DNA from 3 places in the Variovorax sp. FW305-3-2-15-B-LB1 genome. Region 2 is predicted to be linked to each of the others. Evidence: predicted binding sites of a transcription regulator. Region 2 holds the regulator's gene; each other region holds the start of a gene.
The links. The regulator sigma-54, encoded in region 2, starts transcription at its own class of promoters, with help from an activator protein. The targets are predictions, from matches to a motif close to TGGCANGNAANCTGCTTT.
Positions count from the first base shown of each region.

Region 1: a site for sigma-54 is predicted at 3,738-3,755, ahead of AC3WQR_RS13625 (ammonium transporter). Genes of this name have one in related genera too.
Region 3: a site for sigma-54 is predicted at 4,405-4,422, ahead of AC3WQR_RS12555 (TorF family putative porin). Genes of this name have one in related genera too.

Region 1 is NZ_JBYSZY010000018.1:10,519-20,733, reverse strand. Features, by position in the region: gene AC3WQR_RS13645 (DUF4139 domain-containing protein) at 1-674, opposite strand, end outside; gene AC3WQR_RS13640 (PaaI family thioesterase) at 913-1,359, shown strand; gene AC3WQR_RS13635 (acyltransferase family protein) at 1,277-2,533, opposite strand; gene AC3WQR_RS13630 (LytTR family DNA-binding domain-containing protein) at 2,690-3,652, shown strand; gene AC3WQR_RS13625 (ammonium transporter) at 3,826-5,028, shown strand; gene AC3WQR_RS13620 (M14 family metallopeptidase) at 5,168-6,103, shown strand; gene AC3WQR_RS13615 (hypothetical protein) at 6,121-6,450, opposite strand; gene AC3WQR_RS13610 (peptidoglycan DD-metalloendopeptidase family protein) at 6,473-7,369, opposite strand; gene AC3WQR_RS13605 (pseudouridine synthase) at 7,413-7,973, opposite strand; gene AC3WQR_RS13600 (GSU2403 family nucleotidyltransferase fold protein) at 7,970-8,935, opposite strand; gene AC3WQR_RS13595 (glutamine--tRNA ligase/YqeY domain fusion protein) at 9,073-10,215, opposite strand, start outside.
Region 2 is NZ_JBYSZY010000034.1:59,761-69,975, reverse strand. Features, by position in the region: gene AC3WQR_RS20455 (sensor histidine kinase) at 1-1,797, shown strand, start outside; gene AC3WQR_RS20450 (cytochrome b) at 1,890-2,501, shown strand; gene AC3WQR_RS20445 (YceI family protein) at 2,498-3,082, shown strand; gene AC3WQR_RS20440 (YceI family protein) at 3,121-3,753, shown strand; gene AC3WQR_RS20435 (LysE family translocator) at 3,779-4,426, shown strand; gene AC3WQR_RS20430 (phospholipase D family protein) at 4,431-6,047, opposite strand; gene rpoN (RNA polymerase factor sigma-54) at 6,058-7,647, opposite strand; gene lptB (LPS export ABC transporter ATP-binding protein) at 7,665-8,459, opposite strand; gene lptA (lipopolysaccharide transport periplasmic protein LptA) at 8,456-9,175, opposite strand; gene AC3WQR_RS20410 (thiol:disulfide interchange protein DsbA/DsbL) at 9,298-9,942, opposite strand; gene AC3WQR_RS20405 (SPOR domain-containing protein) at 10,095-10,215, opposite strand, start outside.
Region 3 is NZ_JBYSZY010000016.1:14,480-24,694, forward strand. Features, by position in the region: gene AC3WQR_RS12535 (LysR substrate-binding domain-containing protein) at 1-308, opposite strand, end outside; gene AC3WQR_RS12540 (SMP-30/gluconolactonase/LRE family protein) at 491-1,420, opposite strand; gene AC3WQR_RS12545 (ammonium transporter) at 1,623-3,056, opposite strand; gene glnK (P-II family nitrogen regulator) at 3,086-3,424, opposite strand; gene AC3WQR_RS12555 (TorF family putative porin) at 3,495-4,361, opposite strand; partial or broken gene AC3WQR_RS12560 (YifB family Mg chelatase-like AAA ATPase) at 4,579-5,457, shown strand; gene AC3WQR_RS12565 (hypothetical protein) at 5,671-6,864, opposite strand; gene AC3WQR_RS12570 (NYN domain-containing protein) at 6,927-7,640, shown strand; gene AC3WQR_RS12575 (DUF1889 family protein) at 7,801-8,568, shown strand; gene AC3WQR_RS12580 (DUF8453 domain-containing protein) at 8,597-9,319, shown strand; gene AC3WQR_RS12585 (hypothetical protein) at 9,365-9,877, opposite strand; gene AC3WQR_RS12590 (hypothetical protein) at 9,874-10,215, opposite strand, start outside.

The DNA.
Region 1 (10,215 bases), on a different contig from region 2:
TAGCTGAGCTTCACGTCGGCGTCGGCACTGGCGGCCAGCGTGACGGTGACGGCCGTCACCTGCGCGCCTTGGCCCTGCGTGCGACCGCGCTCGGCCAGCAGTGGCTTGAGCTGGCGGTCGAGGTCGGTCTGCTGGCGCTGGATCTGGTGCTGCTTGAGCAGCGCGTCCTGGCCCGAGCGGCGCATCGCCTCGGTCATGGCCGCAAGGTTGCGCGCGTCCATCGGCGCGCGCGCGCCGGGGCCCGACTCGCCGCCCGACAGGCCTTTGAGATAACCCGTGACCATGCCCAGCGCGTCGGTCTCGGCCTGCAGCGCGGCCTTGCGGTCTTCGAGCTCGCGGATGCGGCCGTCGAGCGCGCTGGTGGCGCAGTTGGCCGAGAGCTCGCGCGCCTCGCTGAGCACCGAGGTCTCGCCCACGCGCACCGCCGCGCCGGCCGACACCTGCAGGCTCTGCACGTCGAGCCCGGCCGGCAGGCAGGCGAAGGTGACCGAGCGGCTGCCGGCCGCGACACGCGCCACGCGCTCGACCGTGGCGCTGCCGGGGTAGACCTTGACCTGCGTGATGCGCGAGGCATCGGCCTGCAGCTGTGCATGGGCGCCCGCGCCCGCGGCCAGCCAGAGGGCGGCGAGGGCGGTGGCGCGCAGGAGGGGACGGGCGGAGAACGGTGTGTGCATGGAAAGCCTTCCGGAAGAAAGTCGGTGACGAATCTCCGCTTCTACGGACGGGGCGGGCGAACGGGGTTAAGGCGTTGCGAAGTTTTTTTCATGACGCCGGTGTGACGCGGGCGCGTTGCTGTCGCGCAGGCATCTGCCAGCGGCGAACCGGTCACCCAAGAGACGGTGCGCGGCGGTTCCACTTCCTAGAGTGGGTCTCGCCTTCCCTCCATTGATTCACCCTGAAAGGACACCCCCCATGCTCGACACGATCCAGGCCATCAACCGTTCGGCCGCCTTCAACCGCTGGGCCGGTTTCGACGTCACCCAGGCCGCCGACGGGCAGGCCGAACTGCGCATGAAATGGCGCGAGGAAGACATGGGCCAGTACACCGGCTTCCTGCACGCGGGGATGATCGCCGCGCTGCTCGACACCGTGAGCGGCTTCGCGGCCGCCACCGTGGCGGGCCGCGTGCTGGCCTCGCATTTCTCCATCAACTGCATCTCGCCCGCCATCGGCGAGGCCTTCGTGGCGCGCGGGCGCGTGGTGAAGGCGGGGCGCAAGCAGGTGTTCGTCGGGGCCGAGCTGTTCGCGCAGCCTGAAGGCCAAGGCGAAGACAAGCTCAAGCTCGTGGCGACGGCGAACGCCATCCTGGTGCCGGTGGACGAGGCGTCGACGACGCCGAAGCCGAAGCAGGCGGCATAACCATCACCGGCTCGGGCTTGCGCTTCAGTCCGAACAGCGGGCGCAACCAGCCGATGCGGCGGATCAGCCCGTCGGTCAGCAGCCAGCAGCCGGCAATCGTCACGACGACCAGCGCCACGGGCTCCCACACCGGGCCCAGCGCCAGCGGCACCAGCAGCGCCACCCCCGCGACGATCAGCGTCTGGTGCAGCATGTACCAGGGGTAGACCGACTCGTTGGCCCAGCGCAGCCACGGCCAGGGGCGGTTCAGGTGGCGGTGGCCATGGCCCAGGATCGTGGCGACCGCGAGCCACAGGTAGGCCGTGCGCAGCACGTCCATCAGCAGGCCCTTGGGCGCAACAGGGGTTCCGACGCGCAGCGCGATGAAGGCGCCGATCGCCGCCACCGCCAGCAGCAGCGACACGCGGCGCAGCCGTTCGAGCTCGCGCCAGATGCCCGTGTCCACGCCCATCCAGTAGCCGTAGAGGAAGACGGTGAAGTAGATGCTGTGCAGGTGGAAGTCCCACACCAGGTTGTGCGTGGCGGGGAAATGCCGCGCCAGCAGCACCGTCCACGCCAGCAGCGGCAGTGCGGGCAGCACCAGCAGTTGCCAGCCGCGCAACCCGTTGAAGCGCCGCCGCACCCACTGGCCGGCCGCCGAGCGCCACAGCGGCAGCGTCAGCGCGACCAGCGCCGTGTAGAGGAACAGGTAAGGCAGGTACCAGAGGTGGTTCCAGGTGATGCCGAACTCCGCCCCCGCGAACGCGCCCTTGGGCCAGGGCGCGCCCATCGACAGGTAGCGCAGCAGGAAGGTGCCGAAGCCCGGTGCCACCAGCCCGCGCGCCACGCCCTCGGCATAGGCCTGGTAGGGCACGACCACCGCCATGCCGAAGGCCAGCGGCAGCATCAGCCGCAGCCCCCGGCTGCGCAGCAGGCCCCAGATGCCCTGGCCCCGGCTCAGGAAACCGAGCGACACGCCCGAGATGAGAAACACCAGGTCCATGCGCCACAGGTTCAGCACCCGCATCGGCCACGGCAGCCACTCGGCCGCGTGCGGGCTCTTCAGGTGCCAGGGCCAGTCGGCCACGTAGTACATGCCCACGTGGTAGAGGATGACGAGCAGGAAGGCGAGGGCGCGCAGGGCGTCGATGTCGTGGCGGCGTGGGTCGGCCGGGTGGGTGGTTGCGGTGGTCATTGCAGGCGCCTCGAAGCGAAGAAGCCGCGATGCTCGGGCCCGCGGCCCCGGCGGGGGTCGGCAAGGGGACGGATCGCTCCCGCTTTGTGACAAGCGGTGCCCCGCAGGGACGAAATGGGCCGACCCCAGGGGGCCGTTTTCGCGAGAATTCCCCGCATGCGAGACCCGCGCAAGAACCTGTACGAACGCTACGAGCCGATCCGGCGGTACGTGGAGGTGGGTTTCTGGATCGTGGTCATGGCGATGCAGGCCGTGTTCAACACCTCGGTGGCGCTGGTCGATGCGGGGCGGCGCGCCGTGCCGCACGCCACCTGGGAGATTCTGGTGTGGGAGGGTTCCAGCCACCTCGTGCTGCTGGCGCTGGTGCCGGGCATCGTGGCGGTCGAGCGCTGGCTGTCGCCGCTGCCGCGCAGGCACCTGCTGCGCTACCTGGCGGGGCATGCGGTGGCCAGCGTGGTGTTCAGCGTGGTGCACGTGGTGGCCATGTTCGCGCTGCGCGCGCTGGCCTACGCCGCGGTCGGCGAGCGCTACGACTTCGCGGACTGGCGCGGTCAGTGGGGCTACGAGTACCTGAAGGACGTGCGCGCGTACGTGTCGATGGTCTTCGGCATCTGGGCCTACCGGCTGTTCATGCTGCGGCTGCAGGGGGAGGCGCGGGTGCTCGACGCGCCGGAGGACGCTGGGGCAGCCCAGGCTGCGATGCCACCGGTGGCCGCCGAGGCGCCCACCGACGCTGCCATGCCTCCCGCGCCCGCTGTCGAAGCGCCGCCGGCGCCACCGCCCGTGGTGGCCCGCCCCGAACGCTTCCTCGTGCGCAAGCTGCGCCGCGAATTCCTCATCGCCGCCACCGACATCGACTGGCTGCAGGCCGAGGGCAACTACGTCGGCCTGCACGTCAACGGCCACGACTACCTGCTGCGCGCCACGCTCACCGACTTCCTGACCCAGCTCGACCCCGCCACCTTCGTGCGCGTGCACCGCAGCCACGCCGTGAACCTGGGCCGCATCAAGGAGATCGAGCCGCTCGACGGCGGCGATGCCCGGCTGCACATGCACGACGGCACGAGCGTGCCCTGCAGCCGGCGGTATCGCGACGCGCTGCGCGGCGGCGCAGGCTGATCGCTGCGGCATCGCGTTCCGATCCGGTGCGTGCCCCGCGAAATCGGCCCATTCCTGGGTCGTTTCGCACCATTCAAGAGCCTTCAGGCACCATTTTTGCTTTCTTGCGCCGGCGCCCCGAGCCGTTCGGGTGCGACGCACCAAATCAAACCAAAAACCTGCAAGAAGCTCTCATGGACGCACTCAAACAGGGCGCTGACGCGCTGTTCATCCTTCTCGGCGCCATCATGGTCCTGGCCATGCATGCCGGCTTTGCCTTCCTGGAACTGGGCACCGTGCGCAAGAAGAACCAGGTCAATGCGCTGGTCAAGATCCTGGTCGACTTCTCGGTCTCGACCATCGTGTACTTCCTGGTGGGCTATGGTGTGGCCTACGGCACGCATTTCTTCGTCAGCGCCACCGAACTGTCGGCAAGAAGCGGCTACGAGCTGGTGAAGTTCTTCTTCCTGCTGACCTTCGCGGCGGCCATTCCGGCCATCATCTCGGGCGGCATCGCCGAGCGCGCCAAGTTCTGGCCGCAGCTGATCGCCACCGCGGTGATCGTCGGTTTCGTCTACCCGCTGTACGAGGGCATCGCCTGGAACAAGGCCTTCGGCATCCAGGGCTGGATCGCCTCGGTCACGGGTCACGAGTTCCATGACTTCGCCGGCTCGGTGGTCGTGCACGCCGTGGGCGGCTGGCTCGCGCTGCCGGCCGTGCTGCTGCTGGGCGCGCGCCGCAACCGCTACCGCGGCGACGGCTCGCTCAGCGCACACCCGCCGTCGAACATCCCGTTCCTGGCGCTGGGCGCGTGGGTGCTGTGCGTGGGCTGGTTCGGCTTCAACGTGATGAGCGCGCAGAGCATCGACAAGATCTCGGGCCTCGTCGCCGTCAACTCGCTGATGGCGATGGTCGGCGGCACGCTGGTGGCGCTGGCCATGGGCAAGAACGACCCCGGCTTCGTCTACAACGGCCCGCTCGCCGGCCTCGTGGCCGTGTGCGCCGGCTCCGACCTCATGCACCCACTGGGCGCGCTCGTGGCGGGCGGCGTGGCCGGCGCCATCTTCGTCTTCATGTTCACGCGCACCCAGAACAAATGGAAGATCGACGACGTGCTCGGCGTGTGGCCGCTGCACGGCCTCTGCGGCACCTGGGGCGGCATCGCGGCGGGCATCTTCGGCACCCAGGCGCTGGGCGGCATCGGCGGTGTGAACCTGTGGGCGCAGCTCATCGGCACCTTGCTCGGCGTGGTCTGGGCGCTGATCGGCGGCGCCGTGGTGTACGGCGTGCTCAAGGCGACGATGGGGTTGCGGCTGTCGCAGGAAGAGGAATACGACGGGGCGGATCTGTCGATCCACCACATTTCGGCGACGCCGGAGCGGGAAGTGAATTGGTAGGCGTCAGTCTTCGCTGAAGCGCATGGCGATCAAATACGCTTCATTTTTGAAGCGTATGGGCACGGCGTGGCCGCCCGAAGCACAAATGCGCGGCCTGTAGCAAACTCGTCCGGCCGCTCATTCCATTCCAGCATCCCCCATGACCCAATCGCCCCCCGCCCTCGAAGTCCTCCCCCGCGACCTGTCCGCCTACCGCGAGGGCAACGTCGGCATCGACTACGTGCACCGCTTCGAATCCGGCAAGCCCGGCCCGCACGTGCTGATCAATGCGCTGACGCACGGCAACGAGATCTGCGGCATGACCGCTGCCACGCACCTGCTCGACACCGGCGTGCGCCCGAAGATCGGCACGCTGACCGTCAGCTTTGCCAACGTGGCGGCCTACGAGTCCTTCAACGAGGCGCTGCCGTTCGACAGCCGCCAGCTGGTGCACAACCTCAACCGCGTGTGGTCGCCCGAGTGGCTCGACGGCAGCGAGGACAGCCCCGAGCTGCGCCGCGCCCGCGAACTGCGCCCGGTGGTGAGCGCGGCCGACCACATCCTCGACATCCATTCCACGAGCCAGCCCGTGATCCCGTTCTGGGTGTACCCGGCCTTCGACCGCAACGCCGAGGCCGCCATGGCCATCGGCCGCCCGTCGGTGCACCTGGTGATGCCCGACGGCCTGGGCTCGGGCACGCCGCTGATCCAGCACGGCCAGCATGGCCGGGCCGACGGCAAGGGCGTGGCGCTGGTGGCCGAGTGCGGCCAGCATTTCCTGCGCTCGGCCTCCGAGCTGGCCACCGCCATCTCGCTCGACTTCCTGGCGCACTTCGGCCTCATCGACAAGGACCCGGCCGTGCCCGCGCCCGGCGAGCAGCGTCGCTTCGAGCTGCTCCAGACGCACGTGATCAAGTCGGAAGACTTCGCCTTCGTGCGCCCGCTGATCGGCTTCGAGACCTTTGCCAAGGGCGAACTGATCGCCACCAACGGCCCGGACGAAATCCGCGCGCCGTGCGACGACTGCACGATCTTCATGCCCGCGCAGCGCACGATCGTCGGGCGCGAGGCGGTGTACCTGACCAGGCCGCTCTGAGGCCGGCGCCTTTCAGTTCAGCAGATCAGCAGGTGCCGCGGTTTGTCCGCGGTGCTGTAGTCGGCATGCCAGTAGTGCGGGTCGTCGCAGAGGCTGAACGCGGCCTGCTTGCCGGCGTGCCGGGCCGTGAAGTGCCTCTGGAGCGTGACGTGCACCGAGCCCTCGTCGGGCCAGTCGATGCCGACATCGACGACGCGGTTGCCCGCGGCGACCTCGGCGGCGACGATCCGCTGCAGGGCGGGGTGCAGGAGGGTGTTGAGGCGGGCGAGGGCTTCGCGGCGTTCGGTGGGCGCGAATGAGGAGGCGAGGCAGGCTTCGGTGAAGAGGGTCGGCGCTTTGTCACGCATGACGGCGTTCCGGCTGGGTGCCTCAACCCGCAACGAACAACGCCGGGTCCACCATCGTCCGGTTCAGCATCACCCCCCAATGAAGATGCGGCCCGGTCACCCGCCCCGTCGCGCCCACGGCGGCCAGCGGCTCGCCGGCCTTGAGCATGTCGCCTACCTTCACGTCCCAACGGCTCAGGTGGCAGTACATCGTCAGCAGGCCGCCGCCGTGATCGACCCAGACGGTGCCGCCGTTGAAGAAGTAGTCGCCGGTGTCGATCACCTTGCCGGCCAGCGGCGCGCGCACGGGCGTGCCGGTGCCGGCTGCGATGTCCATGCCGCTGTGCGGATTGCGCGATTGGCCGTTGAACACGCGGCGCAGGCCGAACGAGCTGGAGCGGCGGCCCGGCACGGGCACGCGCATCTGCAGCGCGGCGTCGGGGCGCAGGTCGGTGAGCGTGGCCATCACGCCGGTCAGGTGATCGCGTTCCTTGGTGTAGCGCGCTTCGTCTTCGGGCGACAGGTCGACCGTGCGCGGCGCCACCGTCAGGCGTTGTTCGCGGTACTGCTTCGGGGCGACGGTGTAGGCGATCTGGCGCTCGGGCTTGCCCTCGGCGCGCACGCTGATGCTGGCTTCGCCGGGTGGGGTGGCGAGCGGAATGCCGACCAGCGCGGTCCATTCGATCGGATCGCCCAGCACCAGCAGCGGCACGTCACCGGCGAAAGCCTTGGGGCGCGCGGCGGCGGGGCCGAGCGACAGGCGGGCGACGCCGCCGGGCACCAGCAAGGCGCGCGGCCAGACATCAGGCGCCTGCGGCTTGTTGTTTTTCTTGGCCGGGGCCGCGGCACCGGCAGGCAGCGCCAGCAAGCCGAGGGCGCCGAGCACGGCGCTGCGGCGGTTCAACGCAGCAGAAGGGAGATCGGAGAGAGGAAGGGTCATGTGCATGGACAGGATTCGAATGAGGAGTTGAGGGTGCGGCGGTTCAGTCGCCGCTCTGTTCCCGCCAGGTTCCGGGCGCGAGCCCGTCGAGTGTGTAGGGCCCGATGGCGGCGCGGATGAGGCGCAGCGTCGGCAGCCCCACGGCCGCCGTCATGCGCCGCACCTGGCGGTTGCGGCCTTCGCTGATCGCCAGCTCCAGCCACGCGGTGGGAATGAGCTTGCGCTCGCGGATCGGGGGCTCGCGGTGCCACACCTCGGGCGGCGGATCGAGCCGGCGCGCCCGTGCGGGGCGCGTGGGGCCGTCATTGAGCTGCACGCCGTTGCGCAGCGCCGCCAGCGCTTCATCGGTCGGCACGCCTTCGACCTGCACCCAGTAGGTCTTCTCCATCTTGAAGCGCGGATCGGCGATGCGCGCTTGCAGCTTGCCGTCGTCGGTGAGCAGCAGCAGGCCCTCGCTGTCCGCATCGAGCCGCCCGGCGACGTAGACGCCGGGGAGGTCGATGAAGTCCTTCAGACCGCGCCAGCGGCCCTCGGGCGTGAACTGGCTGAGGACGCCGTAGGGTTTGTTGAAGCGGATGAGGCGGGAGCTGGTTGGCAGATTCATGGGCGGGTGGCATCGCGTGGCGCATCGGCCAGCTGCGGCAGATAGTCTCGCACCAGTTCTTCCACGGTGTCCGCTTGTAAGCTGTCGCGTCCAGACTTGAGTGGATCGCGATCGGGGCGCTGGGCCAGCCACCGCTTGAAGCGCACGAAGGCGAGTGGATGCACGGTGTTCATGCGCGCCATGTGCCCGGTGGTGCCGACCACGACGGCCGAGAAGCGCGGGGCGCTCACCAACTGTTCTGCGTTGTGGGCTTGCACGGCCCAGAAGTCATCTTCCGCGTCGCTGAGCTGCGCCGGGTGAGGGTCTTGCTCTTGTGCTTCGCGACGCAGGATGTCGACCTCGAAGCCTTTGCTGTTGACCGCCGTGTAGCGCTGATCGGCGATCAAGGCGAAGGTCTTGTCGACCTTGCGCAGCAAGGCCAGCATGGACGAATCGAGCCGCTTGAGCTGCGTTGCCAGGCGAAAACGCTTGCGCGTGTCCCAGAGCAGGTCGACATCGCGCGTGGCCACGGCGGCACTCTGCAGGCGCACGCCCGCTGCTGCTTCGTAGGCGTAGAGCGCGTGCGTGCCCACCACGTTGAAGTGCTCCGCGATGTCCGCGCGCTGGAGCATGTCGAGGATGTCGATGACGATGGTCGGCACGCGGCCGACGAACAGCGCCCGGTTCATGCGCTGATGGCGGGCGAGTGCCTCGCCGAGATCCTTGACGCGTCCTTCGGCTTCTTCCTTTCTTTGGACGAAGCCTGCGTGGATGGCCTCGGTTTCAGGGCTCCGTGCCCCGAGGCTTTTTTGTGCGTTGCGGGTGCTGGTGCGCACGAGGTATTCGACGCCGTTCACCGTCTTCCAGTACATGCCACCGCGCACGCCCGCGGCTTGCACTTCCGCCGCTTCGAGGGCCTCGAACGTGGCTCTGGCATCGATGTACTGGCGCCGGGCGTCGTCGCCGATGTCCTGGAAGTCCATGATTTTCCGTATAAAAACCAAGAGTCTTAATTTATATGGAAAATTATTTCAAATCAATAACTTATGTCAACCGATAAGGCATGAAAAAAGCCGGAGCCCTGACGGCCCCGGCTTTGCGGGCGAGCGCGGCTGCGGGCTTACTTGGCCCAGCTGTCCCGCATCCCCGCCGCACGGTTGAACACCACCTGTTCGCCGGCGGCGCCGCCCTTCGTGTCGCGCACGAAGTAGCCATGCCGTTCGAACTGGATACCCACGCCGGGTTCGGCCTTCGCCAGCGACGGCTCGACGAAGGCCGTGCACACCTCCAGGCTGTGCTTGTTCAGCTCGTCCAGCAGCTCGCCGCTGCCCGGGTTGGCTTCGGCGAACAGGCGCTCGTACAACCGCACCTCGGCCTGCACGGCATCGGCCGCGGCGACCCAGGTGATGTTGCCCTTGACCTTGATCGCGTCCGCGCCGGGCGTGCCGCTCTTGGTGTCGGGCACCAGCGTGGCCTGCACTTCGAGGAGCTTGCCGTCGGCGTCGCGCGTGGCGCCGGTGCATTCGATGACGTGGCCGTACTTCAGGCGCACCTTGTTGCCGGGGAACAGGCGGAAGAAGCCCTTGGGCTGCACGTCTTCGTAGTCGGTGCGCTCGATCCAGACTTCGCGGCCGAGCTTGAACTCGCGCTTGCCCATCTCGGGGTGGTGCGGGTGGACGGGGGCGGAGCAGTCGTCGAGCACATCGTCGCCGCCCATCAGCTCACCCCAGTTGGTGATGACGAGCTTCACCGGGTCGAGCACGGCCATGGCGCGCGGCGCGATGGGGTCGAGGGTGTCGCGCAGCGCGGCCTCGAGGCTGGCGTACTCGATCCAGCCGCCCGACTTGGTGGTGCCGCTGCGTTCGCAGAACAGCTGCAGCGCGGCGGGCGTGTAGCCGCGGCGGCGCAGGCCGGCGATGGTGGGCATGCGGGGGTCGTCCCAGCCGTCGACGTGCTTTTCCTCGACCAGTTGGCGCAGCTTGCGCTTGCTGGTCATCACGTGGGTGACGTTCAGGCGGGCGAATTCGTACTGGCGCGGGTGCGGGCTGGCGACGAGGCCGCCTTCGGCCAGGCGGTCGAGCAGCCAGTCGTAGAAGGGGCGCTGGTCTTCGAATTCGAGCGTGCAGATGGAGTGGGTGATCTGCTCCAGCGCGTCTTCGATGGGGTGCGCGTAGGTGTACATCGGGTAGATGCACCACTTGTCGCCCGTGTTGTGGTGCGTGGCCCGGCGGATGCGGTACAGCGCGGGGTCGCGCATGTTGAT
Region 2 (10,215 bases):
CCGGCAGACGCCCGCGACAGCGACCACCGCTTCGCGATCCAGTGCGAAGTGCTGCGGTTGTCGATTCGCCCGCTCGGGCCGGTGCTGCTGGTGCAGTACCTGCTCAACTGCGGCGTGGCGGCGCTCTTCGCCTGGCAGTTCTCGCCGGTGCGCGCGCTGGTGTGGCTGGCGCTGGTCACCGGGGTCACGGTGATGCGCGGCTTCTTTGCGCAGCGCCTGCCAGAGCCCTTCACCCCCGCCACCCTGCGCACCGCGCAGCGCCAGCACACGCTGCGCACGGCCATCTGGGAGCTGGCGCACGGCCTGGCGGGCGTGCTGCTGTTCAACCCCGAGCGGCCCGACCTGCAACTGCTGCTGGGCCTGATCCTCATGGGCATGACGCTGTCGTCGGCGTTCTCGGTGTCGTTCTACACGCCGGCCACGCAGCTGGCGATCACGCTGCTGCTGGCGCCGGTGATCGTCACGGGCCTGTGGCTCGGGGCGCCGGTGATGATGGCGGTCGCGGTGATCGGCATCGGCCTGACCGCGATGATGTGGAAGCTGGTGGCCGACCATTCGCGCCAGCTCGAGGAGAACATCGGCCTGCGCCTGAACGAGCGCACGCTGCGCGAACAGGCGCTGGCCGGCCTGCGCGCCTCCGAGCAGGCCCAGGCCGAGCGGCTGCGCTTCTTCTCGGCGGCCAACCACGACCTGCGCCAGCCGGTGATGGCCATCGGGCTGCAGGCCGAGGTGCTGCGCCAGCAGCTGCAGCACGGCACCGACAGCGCGGCCGTGCAGCACACGGTGGCCTCGCTCTCGCGCGCGCAGCAGGCGCTCGAGGGCCTGACCAACCAGCTGCTCGAAATCGGCCGCATCGAGGCCGCGGTCGATCCGCTGCGCCCGGCGGCAGTGGCGCTGGCGCCGCTGCTGAACGAGCTGGCGCGCCAGGCCGGCGAGGGCCGCGTCGCGGTGCGCTGCCCGGCCGAAGCGGTGGCCTGGACCGACGCGGTGGCGCTGCGCCGCGTGCTCTCCAACCTGCTGGACAACGCCCTCAAGTTCACGCCGCGCGGGCGCGTGCTGCTGGCCGTGCGGGCGCGCCGCCGGCCCGGCACCGACACCGGGCGCGCGTGGCGCGTCGAGGTGCGCGACAGCGGCATCGGCATCGCCGCCGAGTCGCAGACCCGCGTGTTCGACGACTTCGAGCAGGTCGGCAACGTGGAGCGCAACCTGCAGCACGGCCACGGCCTGGGGCTGGCGATCGTGCGGCGGCTGGCGGGGCAGCTGGGCATCGAGGTCGCGCTGCGCTCGGCGCCGGGCAAGGGCTCGGTCTTCAGCTTCGAGCTGCCGGCGGCCCGCCCCGGTGCGGCGGCCGTGCCGGCGCCCGCGCCCTCCGTGGCGCTGGACGAGCCCGATGCCGACGCCGTGCTGCGCCCGGGGCTCGCCGTGCTGGTGGTCGAAGACAACATCGTGGTGGCAGACAGCCTCTCGGCGCTGCTGCGGCACTGGCACGTGGCGCCGCGCATCTACGCCAGCGCCGCCGAGGCGCTCGCGCTGGCCGACCTGGACGCGCTCGACGCGGCGCTGTGCGACATCCGCCTGCCCGGCGCGTTCAACGGCATCGCGCTGGCCGAGCGGTTGGCGCAGCGCAAGCCCGCGCTGACGATCGCGCTGATCTCGGCCGACATCACCGAAGCCACGCAGCAGCTGGCCGCCGCGCGCGGCTGGCATGCGCTGCGCAAGCCGGTGCAGCCGGACGCGCTGCGGCGCGTGCTGCTGCGGGCCCAGCAACAGCAACAACAACCGCCGTCGTCGACGTAGCGCGCGGTGCCTTCCGGCGCGGGCCGGCCCCGCTGCGGTGTCATCGCTTCCGAGCTATGCTCCGCGCACAGGCCGCCGCCGCCCCTGCCCCGATGCCCGTCGAACCCCTTCCCGCCCCTGCCGTTGGCGCCGCCGCCCTGCGCGAGCCCCGCTACGGGCGGGTCGCGATGGCCCTGCACTGGCTGCTCGCGGCGATGATCGTCGGCTCGCTCGGCGTCGGGCTCTACATGACGGGCCTGCCCTTCTCGCCGCAGCGTCTGAAGCTCTACAGCTGGCACAAGTGGGCCGGCATCACCATCCTCCTGCTGTCGGCGCTGCGGCTGCTGTGGCGCCTCACGCACCGCCCGCCGCCGCTGTCGGCGCGGGTGCTGGCGGCCATGCCGACCTGGCAGCGGGCCGCCCACCGCATCAGCCATGCGCTGATGTACCTGCTGTTCTTCGCGGTCCCGCTGTTCGGCTGGGCCTACAGCTCGGGCATGGGCGTGCCGGTCGTGTGGTTCGGCCTGCTGCCGCTGCCCGACCTGGTGGCGGTCGACAAGGACTTCGCCGAGGCCGTGCTCAAGCCGCTGCACCAGCGCAGCGCCTTTCTGCTGGCCGGCGTCACGCTGCTGCACGTGGCGGCGGCGCTCAAGCACCACTGGATCGACCACGACGGTCTGTTGCAACGCATGTGGCCCGCGCCACGCAAGGAATCCGCCGGATGACGACCCGTCTTTTGTGGGGCGCCGCCGCCCTCTTCGGCCTCGCGCTGCACGCCGCGGCCGAGCCCCTGCCGGCCACCACCGCGAAGCTGGTGCCCGAGAAGAGCCAGATCGCCTTCGTCAGCAAGCAGATGGGCGTGCCAGTGGAAGGCAGCTTCAAGCGCTTCGACGCGCAGGTCGCCTTCGACCCGAAGAAGCCCGAGGGCGGCTCGGTCGTGCTGCAGATCGACACCGCCAGCGCCGGCTTCGGCGTGCCCATGAGCGATGCCGAGCTGCCCAAGCCGACCTGGTTCGACACCGCGCATTTCCCGCAGGCCAGCTTCCGCTCGAGCGCCATCAAGGCGCTGGGAGAGGGCCGCTTCGAGATGGCCGGCAAGCTCACCATCAAGGGCGTCAGCAAGTACGTGACAGTGCCCGTGAGCATCGTGTCGTCGGGCGGCGCGTATTCGGTCGCCACGGGCACGCTCACGATCCAGCGGCTCGACTACAAGGTGGGCGACGGCGAATGGACCGACACCTCGGTGGTCGGCAACGAGGTGCAGGTGCGCTTCAAGCTGACGCTCGCGGGCCTCGGGCCGCTGTGACGACGATTTCATTTCCCATGCATCCTTCTTCCCTTGCCATGAACAAGCTCTTCTTCGCCGCGGTCCTGTGTGCGGGCGCGGCCCTGCCGCTGGCCGCAACGGCCCAGGAATACACCGCGCCGCCGCTGGCCGCCAAGCCCGCGGGCGGGCCGGTCAAAAATGCGAGCTATGTGATCGACCCGACCCACACCTTCGTCATGTACGAGATGGGCCACTACGGCACCACCACCAACCGCGGCCGCTTCAGCACCAAGGACGGCTCGGTGCAGATCGACGGCACCGGCGCCAGCGGCAAGGTCGACATCACGATGGACATCAGCTCCATCAACACCGGCGTCGACCTGCTCAACCGCCACGTGCAGAGCAAGGACTTCTTCAACGTGGCCGAATTCCCCACCGGCCGCTTCGTGGCCGAGCGCATCGACTTCAGCGGCGACAAGGTGACCGACGTGCCCGGCACGCTCACGCTCATGGGCCAGACCAAACCGGTGACGCTGAAGGCCGTGCGCTTCAACTGCTACCTGAACCCACTGATCAACCGCCAGGTCTGCGGCGGCGACTTCGAGGCCACCGTGCAGCGCAGCGACTGGGGCATCACCTGGGGCCTGAACTTCGGCTTCGAGAACAAGGTGAAGCTGCTGGTGCAGGTCGAAGCCGTGAACGTGCAATGAACCCATCCCCCACCGGAGCCACCCCATGACCGACGCCCACCTCCTGTCCCTGCTCGGCATCGCCGGCGCCATGGCCGTGGGCGCGATGAGCCCGGGCCCGAGCTTCGTGATGGTGGCGCGCACGGCCGTGGCCTCACGCAGCGACGGGCTGGCGGCGGCCCTGGGCATGGGCGCCGGCGGGCTGGCGTTCTCCATCGCGGCGCTGGCCGGGCTGCAGGCAGCGTTCCTCGCGGTGCCGGCGCTGTACCTCGCGATCAAGGCCTTCGGCGGCGCCTACCTGATCTACCTGGGCTTTCGCATCTGGCGCGGCGCGCGGCAGCCGCTCGCGATCACGCCCGACACGGACGCCTCGCCCCGCAGCCAGGGCCGCAGCGGACGCACCTTCCTGCTCGGCCTGGCCACGCAGGTCAGCAACCCGAAGACGGCGGTGGTGTACGCGAGCATCTTCGCGGCCTTCCTGCCGCGCGAGGTCCCGCTGGTGCTGGCGCTCGCGGTGCCGGCCGTGATCTTCTGCATCGAGACGGGCTGGTACGCGATCGTCGCGCTGGCGCTGTCCTCGGCCGCGCCGCGCGCGGCCTACCTGCGCTACAAGACCTGGATCGACCGCGCGGCCGGCGGCGTGATGGGCCTGCTGGGCCTGCGGCTCGTGTGGTCGGCGGTGCGCGGCACCTGAGGCGCTAGAGCAGGCTCTCGGGCGTGAGCGGCGACAGCAGCTCGAGCATGGTGCGGTCCCAGAAGCCCGAGTCGGGCTCTTCGTGCAGTACGGTGGTCTTGCCACCTTCCTCGCTGACCCACTCGATGCGCCGCGAGCCGCCTGCCGCTGCATCGCCGCCCTCGGCAAAGCGCAGCCGGTAGGCGCCCTGCTGCTTGAGCACGTCGAGCAGCTTCAAGGTCTGCTGCGCCATCTCGGGGCTGCGGATGAACAGGCCGATCTCGGTGTTGTGGATCTCGGAGCGCGGATCGAAATTCATCGAACCGACGAAGAGGATGCGCTGGTCGATCACCGCCGACTTGGCGTGCAGCCGCCCCACCGACGTGCCAAAGAGGCCGAGGCGCACGCTGCGCCGCGTGCGCGCGGAACTCAGCTCGTGCAACTCGGCGCCCAGCGCGAGCATGTCCGCGCGGTAGCGGCGGTAGGCGGTGTGGACCAGCGGCTCGTCGGTGGCGGCGAGCGAGTTGGTGACCACGCTGATCTTCACGTTGCGCCCGCGGATCTCGCGCATCACCTCCAGCCCTGACGCGCCCGGGATCAGGTAGGGCGAGACCAGCGTCACCTCGCTGCGCGCGCGGCGCATCTGCTCGACCACGTTGTAGCGCACGCTGTCCACGTCGAGCAACGGCACGCCGCCGTACGACGCGGTCTTGCCGATCACGCGGTCGGGCGAATCGGCGTAGGCCTCGGCGGTGGTCCAGATCAGGCCGAGCTTGCCGGCGTCGAGGTCGTCGGCCACGGGGCTGTAGCCGAGCAGGTCGTTGGGCGCGGGCCTGGGCGGCGGCGGCGTGGTGTCGGGGCCGGTGGCGGCGTCGAAGCGGCGCTGCAGTTCTTCGCGCGGCAGGTCGGTGTGCACGACCGCGCCGATCGGGCGCACGTGCGGGCTGTTCCAGTACTGGTCGAACAGCACGCCCAGGCGCGGGATCAGCGCGCCCGTGACGAAGGTGTCGAGGTCGATGAAGTTCGGGCCGGTGGTGCGGCGGAAGTACTGGTTGCCGATGTTGCGCCCGCCCGCCACCGCCATCGCGCCGTCGGCGATGAAGAGCTTGTTGTGCATGCGGCGGTTGACGCGGCTGAAGTCGAACAGCGACGCGGTGAAGCGCTTGAGCAGGCTGCCGCGCCCGGCCGGGAACGGGTTGAACAGGCGCAGCTCCACGTTCGGCGTGGCGGCCAGGCCGAGCAGCAACTCGTCTTCGCCGGACGTGTACAGGTCGTCCATCAAGAGGCGCACGCGCACGCCGCGCTGGGCCGCATCGCGCAGGGTGCGCAGCAGGTAGCGGCCGGTCTCGTCGTTCTCGATCTGGTAGTACTGCACGTCGAGTGTGCGCTGCGCGCGGCGCGCCAGTTGCAGCCGCGTGTCGAAGGCGAAGTCGCCGCCGGGCATCAGGCGAAAGCCGCTGAGGTCGGGGTCGGGCTGCGAAGCCAGCGCGATCTTGCCGAGCGCGGTGTCGGCCGAGACGGCGATGGCCTTGGTGGGCGGGCGCGGTGCCTCGTCGGGCAAGGTGGCACAGCCGGCGAACAGCGATGCAGCCACGAGGGCGAAGACCCAATGCCCCCAGCGCGACAGCAGGCGACGGGTCATCGTGAGCTTTCTACAGGGCTTTGCGCAGGTTGGCCGGTGCGATGCGCAAGGCTTCGCGGTACTTGGCCACGGTGCGGCGCGCGCACTCGATGCCCTGCTCTTTCAGCATCTCGGAGATCTGGCTGTCGGACAGCGGCTTCTTGATGCTCTCGGAACTCACGAACTGCTTGATCAGCGCGCGCACCGCGGTGCTCGACGCGTTGCCGCCGGTCTCGGTGCCCAGCGCCGAGCCGAAGAAGTACTTGAGCTCGACCGTGCCGAAGGGCGTGGCCATGTACTTGGCGGTGGTCACGCGCGAGATGGTCGACTCGTGCAGGCCCAGCTCGTCGGCGATCTCGCGCAGCACCAGCGGGCGCATGGCCAGCTCGCCGTGCACGAAGTAGCTCTTCTGGCGCTCGACGATGGCGTTGCTCACGCGCAGGATGGTGTCGAAGCGCTGCTGGATGTTCTTGATGAACCAGCGCGCCTCCTGCAACCGCTGCGACAGCGCCTGGCTGCCCTCGCCCTTGTGCGACTTGAGCGCGCCGGCGTAGATGTCGTGCACGCGCAGGCGCGGCATGACCTCGGGATTGAGCATGACGCGGAACTTCACATTGGTGCCGCGCCCGGTCTTGGTGACGATCACGTCGGGGATGACGATGTTGCGCTCGACGTCGACAAAGCGGCGTCCCGGCTTGGGTTCGAGCCGCGCAATGACCTGCAGCGCCGAGCGCACCAGGTCTTCGTTGGTTCGCGTGAGCGTGGCCAGGCGCTTGAAGTCGCGCCGCGCGAGCAGCTCCATCGGCTGCTTGCAGATCGCGATGGCGGTCTTGCGGATGAGCGCTTCGGCCTCGGTCTCGTCTTCGCTGGCGAGCGCCTTGAGCTGGATGCTCAGGCATTCGCCGAGGTCGCGCGCGCCGACGCCGACCGGCTCCAGGCTCTGCAGCAGGCCCAGCGCCACCTGGAAGTGGTGCACCAGGTCGTCGAACTGGTCGTTGTCGTCGCCCGCCAGGCCCGAGGCCAGCGCGGGCAGCGAGTCTTCGAGGTAGCCGTCGTCGTTGAGCGATTCGATCAGGAAGCGCAGCGCGGCACAGTCGTTTTCGTTCAGGCGCAGGCTCAGCGCCTGGCGGTGCAGGAACGACTGCAGCGACTCCTGGCTGCGCGCGAGCTCGGTGGCGTCGGCACGCTCGTCGTCGCCCAGGTTGTTCTGGCGCGCGGGTGCGTCGCTGCCCCACTCGCTGTCGTCGGGCGCCATGTCGACGGTGCCGTCGCCTTCCCAGTCGGGCTCGCGCTCGGCGATCTCGGCGGCGGGGCCGTCGGAGTCGGGGGTCGAGGTGGTGGTGTCGCTGGACGTGGAGGACGTGCTGGCGGCGGAGGGCGTGAACTCGGCCTCCCCCTCGCCCGCGTCGTCGCGCGGCACCGGCGCGTCGGCCGTGTCCAGCCCGAACTCCTCGCGCGCCGCTTCTTCCGCGGTGCGTTCGAGGAACGGGTTCTCGTCCAGCATCTGCTCCACCTCCTGGCTCAGTTCGAGCGTGGAGAGCTGGAGCAGGCGAATGGACTGCTGCAGCTGTGGCGTCAGTGCCAGATGCTGCGAGACGCGAAGGGACAGCCCTTGCTTCATAGGAACCGCCCCCGCCCTTACATGCGGAAGTGCTCGCCCAGGTACACCCTGCGTACCTCGGCGTTGTCGACGATCTCCGAGGGTGTGCCTTGTGCCAGCACGTGCCCGTCGCTGATGATGAACGCGTGATCGCAGATGCCCAGCGTCTCACGCACGTTGTGGTCGGTGATGAGCACGCCGATGCCGCGCTCTTTCAGGAAGCTGATGATCCGCTGGATCTCGATCACCGCGATCGGGTCGATGCCGGCGAAGGGCTCATCCAGCAGGATGAAGCGCGGCTGCGTGGCCAGCGCGCGCGCGATCTCGACGCGGCGGCGCTCGCCGCCCGACAGCGCGAGCGCTGGCGAATCGCGCAGGTGGTCCACGCGCAGGTCGGCCAGCAGGTCGGCCAGGCGCTCTTCGGTGTGCTGCTTGGTCAGCGGCATCATGCGGCCGTTGGCGTCGGGCTCGCGCTGCAACTCGAGCACGGCGCGCACGTTTTCCTCGACCGTGAGCTTGCGGAAGATCGAGGCTTCCTGCGGCAGGTAGCTCAGGCCCATGCGCGCGCGGCGGTGGATGGGCATGTGGGCGATGGGCTCGCCGTCGATGGTGATCTCGCCGGCGTCGGCGCGCACCAGCCCGACGATCATGTAGAACGAGGTGGTCTTGCCCGCGCCGTTGGGGCCGAGCAGTCCGACGACCTCGCCCTTTTGCACGTCGAGCGAGACGTCTTTCACGACCGTGCGGCTGCCGTAGCTCTTCTTGAGGCCGCGCGCCACGAGGCGGCTGCCCGGAATGCCGTCGGCGGTCTGGGTTCCTGCGGTTTCGATCACTTGCGCCCTTCCCCTTCGGTGCCGCCCAGCGTGGTGCTCGGGCGCAGCCCGGCGCCGGGCGCGGGAGTGGGTGCCGGGGCCGCGGGCTTCTTGCCACCCGCTGCCGGTGCGGAGCCGGGCGCCGCCGGGGCCGGCGTGGCCTTCGGCGTGAGGATGGCCTTGACGCGGCCGCCGCCGCCCGCCGAGACGCCGGCGTTCGGCGGCACGAGGGAACCGTTGACGGTGTAGGTGTCGTTGCTCTGGTCGTAGACGATCAGCGCGCCGCTGCTCTCGTCGTTGGCCGTGGCGCCGATCAGCCGGCGCATGACGGCACGGCGGATGAACTTGACGTTGTCGGCGCGGCTGTCGTACTCGATGACTTCCGACTCGCCCTCGATCCACTCGTCGCCGGCGTTGCGCTTCTGCTTGTAATAGGCCAGCTTGCCGGGCGCCGCCGTGACCACGCCGTACTGGTAGCCCTCGGCGTCCTGGCGCACGTCCAGCCGCGCGCCGCGGATGATGATCGTGCCCTTCGTGACCAGCACGTTGCCGGTGAACACGCTGGTCTGTTTCAGGTCGTCGTAGCGCATCGAGTCGGACTCGATGTTCATCGGCTTGGTGCGGTCGGCGGTTTCGGCCAGAGCGCCCGAGGCGGCACCGGCCAGCAACAGCGCACCGAAAGCCAGGCGGCCGAGGCGACGAAGGGTGGGGAATGTGGGGATGGAGGGCAATGTCATAAAGGCACGAAACTTGCTCTGAAACATTGTATGCGTGGGATGGCAATTGCCCACCGCCGCCAATGAAAAAGCCCGCCGAAGCGGGCCTTGCATTCGACCAAGAAAGCAGGTCGCCGGGTCGGTCAGCCCTTCTTGGCTTCGCCGATGAGGAAGGTCGCGACCTGCAGCACCTTGGACATGCTGCCGGCGGTTTCGCCGTCGACATACCAACGGCCCGCCACGGCCAGGGCCGGCACGCCGGCGACCTTGTAGGCCTCGGTCTGCTGCGCCGCACGGCGGGCCTTGCTGGCCACGCCGAAGGACGCAAAGGTTTCCTTGAACTTGGCGCCGTCGAGGCCGGCACGCTCGGCCCAGGCCTGGATGTTGGCTTCGCCGTTCAGGTTCTGGCGCTGCGCGTGGATCGCGGCGAAGACCTTCGGGTGGTACTCGTCCAGCTTGCCCATGGCTTCGAGCGTGAAGTACAGGCGCTGCTTGGCTTCGACGTCGTTGCCCACGAAGGGCACGGGGATGCGGCGGAAGGCCACTTCCTTCGGGGCTGCCTTGACCCAGGCTTCGAGCGAGGGCTCGAAGTCGTTGCAATGCGGGCAGTTGTACGAGAAGAACTCGACCACCTCGACCTTGCCGGCGGGTGCATCGACGGGCACGCGCTTGTCGAGCACGAGGAAATCGGTGCCGGCCTTGGGGGCGCGCTGGGCGTGTGCCGGAACGGCAGCCAGCGAAAGCAGCCCGATCGAAGTGGCGGCCAGCGAAAAGTCACGACGTTTCATGGAAAAGGTTCTCCTGTGGGTACCGCAGTACAGAGCCGGCGCGCCGCCGGGAGTTCCCCGTGGGCGGCGCGACCGAGGCGCTGGAATTGACAAACGAGTGCGGCGAATGCCGCGCGGGCGAGAGCTTAAAGGCTGTTCAGGAAAAGCGTCGGTCAGCGCTGCACGCGCACCAGCGCCGATTCGAGACCGCCGCCGTCGAGCCGTTCCTTGAGCCGGTCGGCGTCGTCCTTCTTGTTGAACGGGCCCGCGCGCACGCGGTAAACCGTGCGACCG
Region 3 (10,215 bases), on a different contig from region 2:
GTGGGCGTGACCGCCACGCTCAGGCGCGGTGCGCGCAGCGCCGCGTCACGGCTGCCGGGCGTGGCCTGCTGCAGCGCGGCCAGGCCGACGCGCACGTTCGCCAGGTAGGCCGCGCCGTCGGCCGTGAGGCTGAAGTCGCTGCGCCCGAAGAGCTTGAAGCCCACGTGCGCCTCGAGCTGGCGGATGCGGTGGCTCACGGCGCTGGCCGTCACGCACAGCTCGTCGGCCGCGCGGCCCGCATGCCGCAGGCGCGCAACGGCCTCGAAGGTCAGCAGGCATTGGATCGGGGGGATGTGGTGCAGGGCCATCCGCGGGGCAGCCGGAGAGCTCAGAAGGCGTGAATGAATCCGGCGTGGCCGAGCAGCCCGCCCAGGCGCGCCCCATCAAGGCGCAAAGCGCAGCCATAGCTCGGGCTATGGCGAGCATTTGCAACGCCGAGGGGGCGTGTCTGGGCGGGATGAGCGGACATGGCGGGTTCGTTCACGCCTTCTTAGTCTTCGAAGAAATTCACCGGCAGACCCGGCGTGTCGACGCGCATCGAGAGCACGGTGCCCGAGGCCGGGCGCTGCACCAGCTCGTCGGCCGGGCGGCCCTTGCGCCCGCTGGTGACGAACAGCGTGCGCAGGTCGTCGCCGCCGAAGCAGGGCATGGTCGGGCACTGCACGGGCACCGCGATGGCGGCCACGCGCTCGCCCGTGGGCGCAAAGCGCAGCAGCTGCGCGCCTTCGAACATCGCGACCCAGTAGTGGCCGGCGGCGTCGACGGTGGCGCCGTCGGGTCGGCCGTCGTAGTGCGTGGGCGTGCTGGGTACCCAGCCCGCGGGCTTGGGGTCGAACTGCTGGAACACGCGCGCGTGCGAGAGCGTGTTGGCCTCGGCGTCCCAGTCCCAGGCGCGCACCACGTGCGCGGCGGTGTCGGCCCAGTACAGGGTGCGGTTGTCGGGCGAGAACGCCAGGCCGTTGGCGGTGGTGACGTGTTCCAGCATCGAGGTGATGGTGGGCGAGACGTCGCCCGGGCGTGCGTCGAAACAGTAGAGCGCGGCGTTGGCGCGGTCCTTGGCCTCGTTGAGCGAGCCGGCCCAGAAGCGGCCGAGCGCGTCGCACTTGCCGTCGTTGAAGCGCATGGTGCGCACGTCGTGCTCCGCGCGCGCCATCGCGACGAGGCTGCCGCCCCACTCGCGGGCCCGGTAGATGCCGTCGCGCAGCGCGATCACGAGGCCGCCACTGCGTGCCGGCGCCATGCAGCCGGGCTCGGTGGGCAAGGCCCATCGCTCGACCGTGGCCGTGGGCGAGCCGATCTCGCCGCGCGTGCGCAGCACGGCGCGGCCCGGGATGTCGAGCCAGTAGAGCGCGCGTTCGTGCGGATGCCAGAACGGTGATTCACCCAGCTCGCAGAGGCTGTCTTCGATGGAGGTCCACATGGTGGGGCGATTGTGCCCCCGGCCACGCGGGCCGCGGGCAAAAAAAAGCCCGCTGACGCCGAAGCGCTCGCGGGCTGAACATCCAAAGGAGACTCGCCTGAAAAAACCGGGAGTGGTTGTTCTTCTTTGTATCGAAAAGGGTGGTGGTCTTTGAAGCGCGGGGGCCGGCGCCGTGCCGGACCACCCGCTGTCTGTGTGCGAATCAGCGGTTGTAAGCCGTTTCGCCGTGGGAGGAGATGTCGAGGCCTTCGCGCTCTTCTTCTTCCGACACACGCAGGCCCAGGGTCAGGTCGGCGATCTTGTAGGCGATGAACGCGACCACGCCGGACCACACGATGGTGAACAGCACGCTCTTGACCTGGATCCAGACCTGCGCGCCCATCGAGAAGGTGTCGGGGGTCAGGCCGCCGGTGCCGCCCAGGCCCTTGGCAGCGAACACGCCGGTCAGGATGGCACCCAGGATGCCGCCCACGCCGTGCACGCCGAACACGTCGAACGCGTCGTCCGCGCCGAGCATGCGCTTGAGACCGCCCACGCCCCACAGGCAGACCAGGCCGGCCAGCAGGCCCATCACGATCGAGCCCATCGGGCCGACGAAACCGGCGGCGGGCGTGACGGCCACGAGGCCGGCCACGGCACCGGATGCAGCGCCCAGCATCGAGGCCTTGCCCTTGTGCAGGCTCTCACCCAGGATCCACGACAGGGCCGCGGCGGCGGTGGCGAGCACCGTGTTCACGAAGGCCAGGCCGGCGGCGGCGTTGGCCGCACCTGCCGAGCCGGCGTTGAAGCCGAACCAGCCGACCCACAGCAGCGAGGCGCCGACCATGGTGAGCGTGAGCGAATGCGGCGTGAAGGCTTCCTTGCCGTAGCCCACGCGCTTGCCGACCATGTAGGCACCGACCAGGCCGGCGATACCGGCGTTGATGTGCACCACGGTGCCGCCGGCGAAGTCGAGCGCGCCGTCCTTGCCCAGCAGGCCGCCGCCCCACACGATGTGGGCCATGGGCACGTAGCTGAAGGTGAACCAGATCACCGAGAACAGCAGCACGGCCGAGAACTTGGCGCGTTCTGCAAAAGCGCCGACGATCAGCGCCACGGTGATGGCCGCGAAGGTGCCCTGGAAGGCGAAGAACACGTATTCGGGGATCGTGGTCAGCGCGCCGAAGGTCTCCTGCGTGATGCCCTTCATGAAGATCTTGTCGAAGCTTCCGAAGAAGTTGCCGTCGCCCGTGAAGGCCAGGCTGTAGCCGTAGATGGCCCACAGCAGGCTGATGAGCGAGAAGATCACGAAGACCTGCATCAGCACCGACAGCATGTTCTTGGAACGGCCCAGGCCGCCGTAGAACAGCGCCAGGCCGGGAATGGTCATCAGGATCACGAGCAGGGTCGAGGTGAGCATCCAGGCGGTGTCGCCGGAGTCGACCTTGGGCGCGGGGGCGGCGGCCGGTGCGGCGGGCGCAGCTTCGGCAGCAGCGGGTGCCGCAGCCGCTGCAGGCGCGGGCGCAGCCGCGGCAGGTGCAGCAGGTGCCGATGCAGCCGGTGCCTCAGGGGTGGCGGCGGGTGCCTGGGCCAGCGCCGAAGTACCGGCGGCGAAGACGCTCAAACCGAGCGCAAGAGAGACAAGAAGTTTTTTCATAGTCGTTGTTCTTTCGGGCCAGGACTCGATCAGAGGGCTTCGCGGCCCGTTTCGCCGGTGCGGATGCGCACGACCTGTTCGAGGTTGTAGACAAAGATCTTGCCGTCGCCGATCTTCCCGGTGCGCGCGGCGCCTTCCACCGCCTCGATCACGCGATCGACCAGCTCGTCGGAGATGGCCGCCTCGATCTTCACCTTGGGCAGGAAGTCGACCACGTACTCGGCGCCGCGGTACAGCTCGGTGTGGCCCTTCTGGCGACCGAAGCCCTTCACTTCCGTGACGGTGATGCCCTGCACGCCGATGGCCGAGAGCGCTTCGCGCACCTCGTCGAGCTTGAACGGTTTGATGATGGCTGTGACCAGCTTCATGATGAGTTGCTCCTTCTGGATGGATGAAAGGCGGCGCGGCAACGTGGGCCGCGCCTGGTTGTTGTGTCGATTACAGCGTCTTCGTCAGCGTGAGGATGAAGCGTGCCTTGTTGGGCGAGTAGTAGGTGGTGCCGAAGGTGCCGAAGTCGGGGATCTCGATGCCCGGGTAGGCCACGACCTGGTAGTTGGCCTTCTTGTTGGCGCCCTGCACCGAGCCCGTGAGCGTCAGGCCGCTGCCGAAGTCGTAGGTGGCGCCGATGTTGTAGTCCACGTAGCTCTTGTAGCCCAGGCTGCGGATGTCGCTGGACATGTTGGTGAAGCCGACGGCGGCCTTGAGCGTGACCTTGGGCACGATCTCCTTGCTGTAGGCCAGGTTCAGGTAGCCGGTGTTGCGGCCCTTCAGGCCCGAGCCCGTCTTGGCGCCGGCGTAGCCGAAGTAGTCCTTGGACACCGTGTGCGAGTACTTGGCCGTGAACGCGCCGAAGCTGTCGTTGGCGTAGGTGGCGCCCACGTACAGCTCGGTGGTGTTGCCCACCGAGTTGCCCGGGTAGATGTAGGTGAGCGCACCGACGTCCATGTCGACCGGGCCGGCCTTGAACTTGTAGCCGCCGTACAGGTCGCTCTCGATGCTGTTGCCCTTGAGCCAGTTGACGCTGGAGTTCCAGTTGCCGACGTAGAAGCCGCTGTCGCCGAAGGCGTAGTCGAAGCCGCCCTGGATGGCGGGCTTGAAGCCCTTGGTCTTGGCGTAGTCGTTCTTGCCGATCATGTCCTGGTCCTGGCCGCGGAACTTGTAGTTCGTGGTCAGCGAGACATTGCCCGTGAGCAGGGGCGCGGGCGCCGGTGCGGCGGCGTCGGCGGCCTGGGCCATGGCGGCGCCCGAGGCGGTCAGTGCAGTGGCCAGAACGATCAACGCCTGGGCGGCGGTACGGTGCGTCATCAGGGAACTCCTCGCAAGTGTGTTGTTGGACCTGAGCACCCTCAAAGCAGGGAGCGTGCCAAACTGCACGAATACCGCCCCGGCCAGAGGGCGCAGGTGTCCGGCGATGAGCGCCAAATCGTTACAAGCCCTGTTTCCGGCAGTTGCACACGCTTGCACGCTGCACGGTCCTGGGCTTGCACGTCGCAGGCGCACCAACTTGGGGAGAGGGAGAAAAATGAGTCTGTCTTTGGTGCAAAGCCGCGCCTTGCTCGGCCTGGAGGCCGCCGCCGTCACGGTCGAGGTGCATCTGGCGAACGGCCTGCCGAGCTTCACGCTGGTCGGGCTGGCCGAGACCGAGGTCAAGGAAGCACGCGAACGCGTGCGCTCGGCGATCCAGAACGCCGGGCTCGAATTTCCGACCAACAAGAAGATCGTGGTCAACCTCGCCCCGGCCGACCTGCCGAAGGATTCGGGCCGCTTCGACCTGCCCATTGCCCTGGGCATCCTCGCGGCCAGCGGGCAGATCGAGAACGCGCGCCTCGCCGGCCACGAGTTCGCCGGCGAGCTGTCGCTGTCGGGCGAACTGCGCCCCGTGCGCGGCGCGCTCGCGATGGCCGTGGCCACCTACACCCAGGGCACGGCCGTGCGGCTGGTGCTGCCCCTGGACAGCGCCCAGGAGGCCGCGCTGGTGCCGGGCGCGCAGGTGTACGGCGCCAAGCACCTGCTCGACGTGGTGCGCCAGTTCGTCGCCAGCGGCGGCGGGCCCGTCAATGCAACCGACGACGGCTGGACCCGCGTGCGCGCCGCGCCCGGCGACGGCGCCCCGCGCTATGCCGACCTGGCCGACGTCAAGGGCCACACCGGCGCCAAGCGCGCGCTCGAGATCGCCGCGGCCGGCGGCCACAGCCTGCTGATGGTGGGCGAGCCGGGCTCGGGCAAGTCGATGCTGGCGCACCGCTTCGCCGGCCTGCTGCCGCCGATGAACGTGGACGAAGCGCTGGAAAGCGCGGCCATCGCCAGCCTCGACGGCCGGCTGGCGCCCGAGCGCTGGATGAGCCGCCCGACGGCCACGCCGCACCACACGGCGAGCGCGGTGGCGCTGGTGGGCGGCGGCTGGTCCGTGTTTCGCTATTTGAGAAAACTTCCGGCTATTTGAGAATTTCGAGCTATTTGAGAAAACCTATGCCGAGAAGTGAGCAAACGCTGCCGTGCAGCTTGCCGAAGCTATTGGCTTCCCTGGTTTGGACAAAGCTTCGCTGAAACACGAATGGAAGGAGACCCTCGGCTCCTTCGCGGCCTAACGATTGCCGTCTCGAGATCCACGCCCTTAGCCCGCAGAAGGGTCAGCGCCAGCAATGATGGATTGCAGCGGGCGCTTCATCGGATCCATGTCATCGGCAACGTCCAGCGCAACTCGCACCCATTCGTCGAACCGAGCATTGCCTTCAGGTCCCAGTTCGGGATGGGCAGCCATCGCATTGACCATCTCCCGGATATCAAGCGCCATCCTTCGTTGTCTGCCCAGGTCGATGATGTGTTCCCGCAGCTTCCGTCGCTGGGCCGCGATCTCTTCCAGGCGCTTGGCTTCTCTGGCGCGCTCTGCGGCTTCACGCTCCCTTTCCATCTCGATACGACGCTTGAGCCGCTGTTCGTACACATACTGAGCGAAGTGCCGCATGGAAAGCTCAGCGCGTCTGAGCAAGCCTTCGATGATTGCCGGCAACTGGCTCTCCAGTTTCTCGCCCGGCTTGTCCATCCATTCAAGTGCGCCGAGCCCACTCGAATCGGTTGCGACCCTAAGCGTCGTTGCATCAACTCTCTTGGAGTTCTGCGATCTTCTTCGCTCGTTTTGCTCCTCGGGTTCGACGATCAGAAGCTCCATCCTTCCGCGCCCGAACCGGAGATTCATCTTCAGGAAATGCAGGGTACCGACTCCCTGGATCCATTCATCGTGGGTGAGGACGTCCTGCTCGGTCAACACGGGTGTGAGCGCACGGGCGATGCTGTTGAAGATTCTCAGTTGACGTTGGTGCTGCAGCCCGTCGTAGTAAGGCTTGTCAAAGGAAGAGACCCACTCACGCTCCTGGACCTTTTGCCGGCGCCTGGCTTCGGCCTCGAGCACGCGCCTGAGCGCGCCATGAGGGCTCGACAGATCTCGACATGCGACCACCTTGCCGATGATCTTCAATGCCGCGGCCACTTGCTCTTCGACTTCCTCTGCAAACGCCGGGGCAGCAATCGGTTTGCTCAGGTCTTCATCCGCTGGCCAGTTGTAATAGCGCTGCTCGCCAAACGATAGTTCGACCGGGTGGCCTGGCAGACGGATGGGAAGCGAGGGCCGTCGCCCCGCCTTGCCGACAGCTTTTCTGGCCCAATAGCCTGGCGGCGGTCCAGGAATGTGAGACCGAGTGCAGAGCTTGCCTATGGCCACGTCAGATATGCCCAGCTCTTTGGCGAGTGATGAGCGTGGACGAGTCCAGACAAGGTCGTAGAGCTCGGTGCGGGTCAAAGTCTTCGTCATGGCTATGTTTCAATAACTAGGCGGCTCGATCTGCGACACGATGTTCCAACAGGAGGAAGGCCTTGGCAAATACCGATTCCACGCGTCTTGCAGTTCTGATCGACGCGGACAACGCATCGTCTTCCGTTGTCCAGGAACTGCTGGAGGAAGTCGCGAAGTACGGCACGGCTACGGTGAAGCGTGCATACGGCGACTGGACGACCACCAACCTGACCGGCTGGAAGGCGCATCTGCATCGCCATGCAATCCAGCCCATCCAGCAGTTTGCTTATACGCAGGGCAAGAACTCCACGGACTCCGCCTTCATCATTGATGCGATGGACCTGCTGTACGCCGGCAATGTGGACGGCTTCTGCATCGTTTCGAGCGACAGCGATTTCACCCGACTGGCGACGCGCATGCGCGAAGCGGGCAAGGTCGTCTATGGCCTTGGAGAGCGAAAAACGCCCGAACCATTCATCGCTGCTTGCGACAAGTTTGTTTTCTTCGAAGTCCTCAAGAAGCCGGTCGAGACAGCTGTCGCGCAACCGGTACTCGCCGACGTCCCAGACCTGAAGGAGCTGCTGTTACACGCAATTCGCGAGACTGCGCGCGACAGCGGCTGGACTCGCTTGGCGACGGTGGGCTCCTATATCGGCAAGAACCACACCTCATTCGACTCTCGAAACTACGGCTTCAAGAAGCTCAGCGAGCTTGTCAGAAAACAGGCCTACCTCGAAGTGGCAGACGTGCGGGACGCCACTGGGTTTGTGCATGTCGAAGTTCGGCCCAAATAGCGGCCGAGATCTCGTAGACCTCGACGCACTGACCACTTGGAAAATCACCATCACGGAAGTTGCGCCGGCTCATCAAAATGCCGAAACAAAGAAGTTTGCCGCGCTCAGAGGAGCACGCATTCCCGCCAATGCAAACTAGCCCTTCAAAGGATTTCAGCCAATGACAGCGACACGAGTTCTGGTGCCAAGTGACGAAATAGACGCGAACACACTCGCGGTCGTCTTGAGCTATGTGCAGAAAATTTGCCACGAACAGACCGCCGCCGTCGAGGAAGTCATCCTGCTTGTTCCGGTCAAGCAAACTATCAGGCACACTGGACTGGCATCCGCGCTGGGCGAAACAATCTCGAAAAAACTGCACGACGGTCAGGCTGTCTCTCTGCCGTTTGGCATCTCGATGCGACTGGAGACAGTGAAGACACTGCGCTGGCTCACGAAGAGGTGCGTGGTCATATGCGCCTACGCCGACAAAAAAATGCTTGATCAGATAGACGCGGAGTCCAAGCTTGCAGGCGTTGTCGCAATCCCCTATGCGCCAGGCGTCCTTGACCAATGGCAGAAGGCCTGGTCAGCACATGTCCATGGGCTGACCCAGCAACCAGTCGCTCAACAGCTCATTGCGGACCCAGTTGTCGAGCAAGCTTTCCTCGGTCTAACCAGCACCATCAATATCTCAAGATCGGTCCTTCATCCGAGCGACAAGGAACATGTCGAACGAATCCTGAGAATTCTGCGAATCAAGAAGCACACCTTCAATACCGAGGACCTGCGGGCTTGGGCTGTACGCCATCAATGGCACCCCGATACGGCCGATGAATTTGCAGCACTCGCCACGAGAATTTCGAACTTGAAAGCGAAACCCAAGCTGGAGCGTGCTGAAGATGGAGAGCGCCTCTATCAGCGCTGGGTAGAAAAAGCCTCGGAGTAGATGGCAGATAGATCAAAGGGAGAGAGCCTTGGAGCAATTGCCTTGGTGGTTCAATAGCACGGTTGCCATCTCTGGTGCGATCGGCACCCTTGTGACGGCAGTCGCTACCTTCTTCTTGTGGCGAGTCACCAAGACGTTGGCCACGGAAACTACGCGAATGGCAGAGGCGGCGGGACAGCCGCACGTGGTTGCAACCCTCATACCAAATCGTTGGTCAATGCGGCACTTTGACCTGCATGTAGACAACACGGGGAACGCGACTGCATACGACATCAGGATTGCCTTTGATCCACCTCTTGAGAATGGCGAGGCTCGAAGCGAGGAGCTTGGCATACCGCTTCAGAAGATCAGCGTTCTGAAGCCTGGACAAGGTTTGCACAGCTATCTTTCCGAGTACGAAAAACTCAAAGGAAAAGTCTACCGTGTTGCCATCAGCTGGCGCCGTGATCCGTCTAGCGAGAAACGGCAAGACAACATCTATACCCTGAGCATGGCCGACAACGATGGCCTCACCCGACTCGGTGACGAGCCGCTGGTTCAGATCGCAAAGCACATCAAGAAGCTCGATGAAAGCTGGAGTCCGGTCGCAAAAGGCTCGAAGCGAACCAAGGTCGACGTATACAGCGCAATAGACAGATTGCGTGAGCGGCGCGAAGTGAACAGGCAACGGCGTCAATGGGTGCAGCAGCAGAAGAGTTCGCAAGATGGCCCAGCAACCCAAACATCGACTGATGTTCCACCAGGGCAATAGCGCACGGCAGTGCGCACGACGAACCGAGGCGGACGATTTTTCGGGCTAAGTAGCCTGAGGCGGAGTATGGCGATAGCGTGGTAACTCCGCGACTCGGCCCGGTCGAAATGGATTGTTCTCCGCGAGCACGCGCTCGTACTCTTTATCTTGGACCCATGGACCGGACACGCAACACCATTCCGCATGGAAGTAGCCTTTGGAATCATGGTTGCCTATCACCACTCCGATGCACTTTGAAAGACGATGGTCATACTTATGTGCCTGCGTCAGATTCGTCAGCGCCGTTCGGCTGTGCTGGAACAGATCCTTGCTCAGTGGGATAAATACAAAACCGCAACCGGTCCTCGGAAACGTGATCCGATAGGGACGCGTGAACTCGTCGCCTCGTGACTTCTCGATCGCGAGTTGAAAACGCTTCTTGAACTCCCGCAGTTCGTTGCGCTTGTCTGCGAGCTCGACCTCCTGCTGAGGGTTCGGACGGAATGTGGTCCTGGAGTAGACAAACTCCTTGAAGAAGTGCCACTCGTTGAGATCGGCGAGAAGTTCGGCGAGATTCACTTTGCGCCTCGGGTCTGCCTACCTGCCGCACGGGCTGCGGAATGATTGAACGCGTCGAGCATCATCTCGACCATTTCAACGGCCAGATCCGTACCATCCCGCTCGGCCAGCCTGTCTGCGGTCCAGCCGATCTTGAACTCCGTCCCACTGGCCGCGGCGAGCAGCCTGTCGGCCGGCACGAAGTTCATCAGCACCAGCCGATTGAACATCTCGAGATCCAGGGCCTGTGGTGATGGAATATCGAACATCAGGAGTTCGATGCTCTGGGGCGAGGCCGGTGACTCCACGACCGTGCACAGGAAGCTTCGGCCCACGCCCTCCGCAGCCTCGTAGCGGAA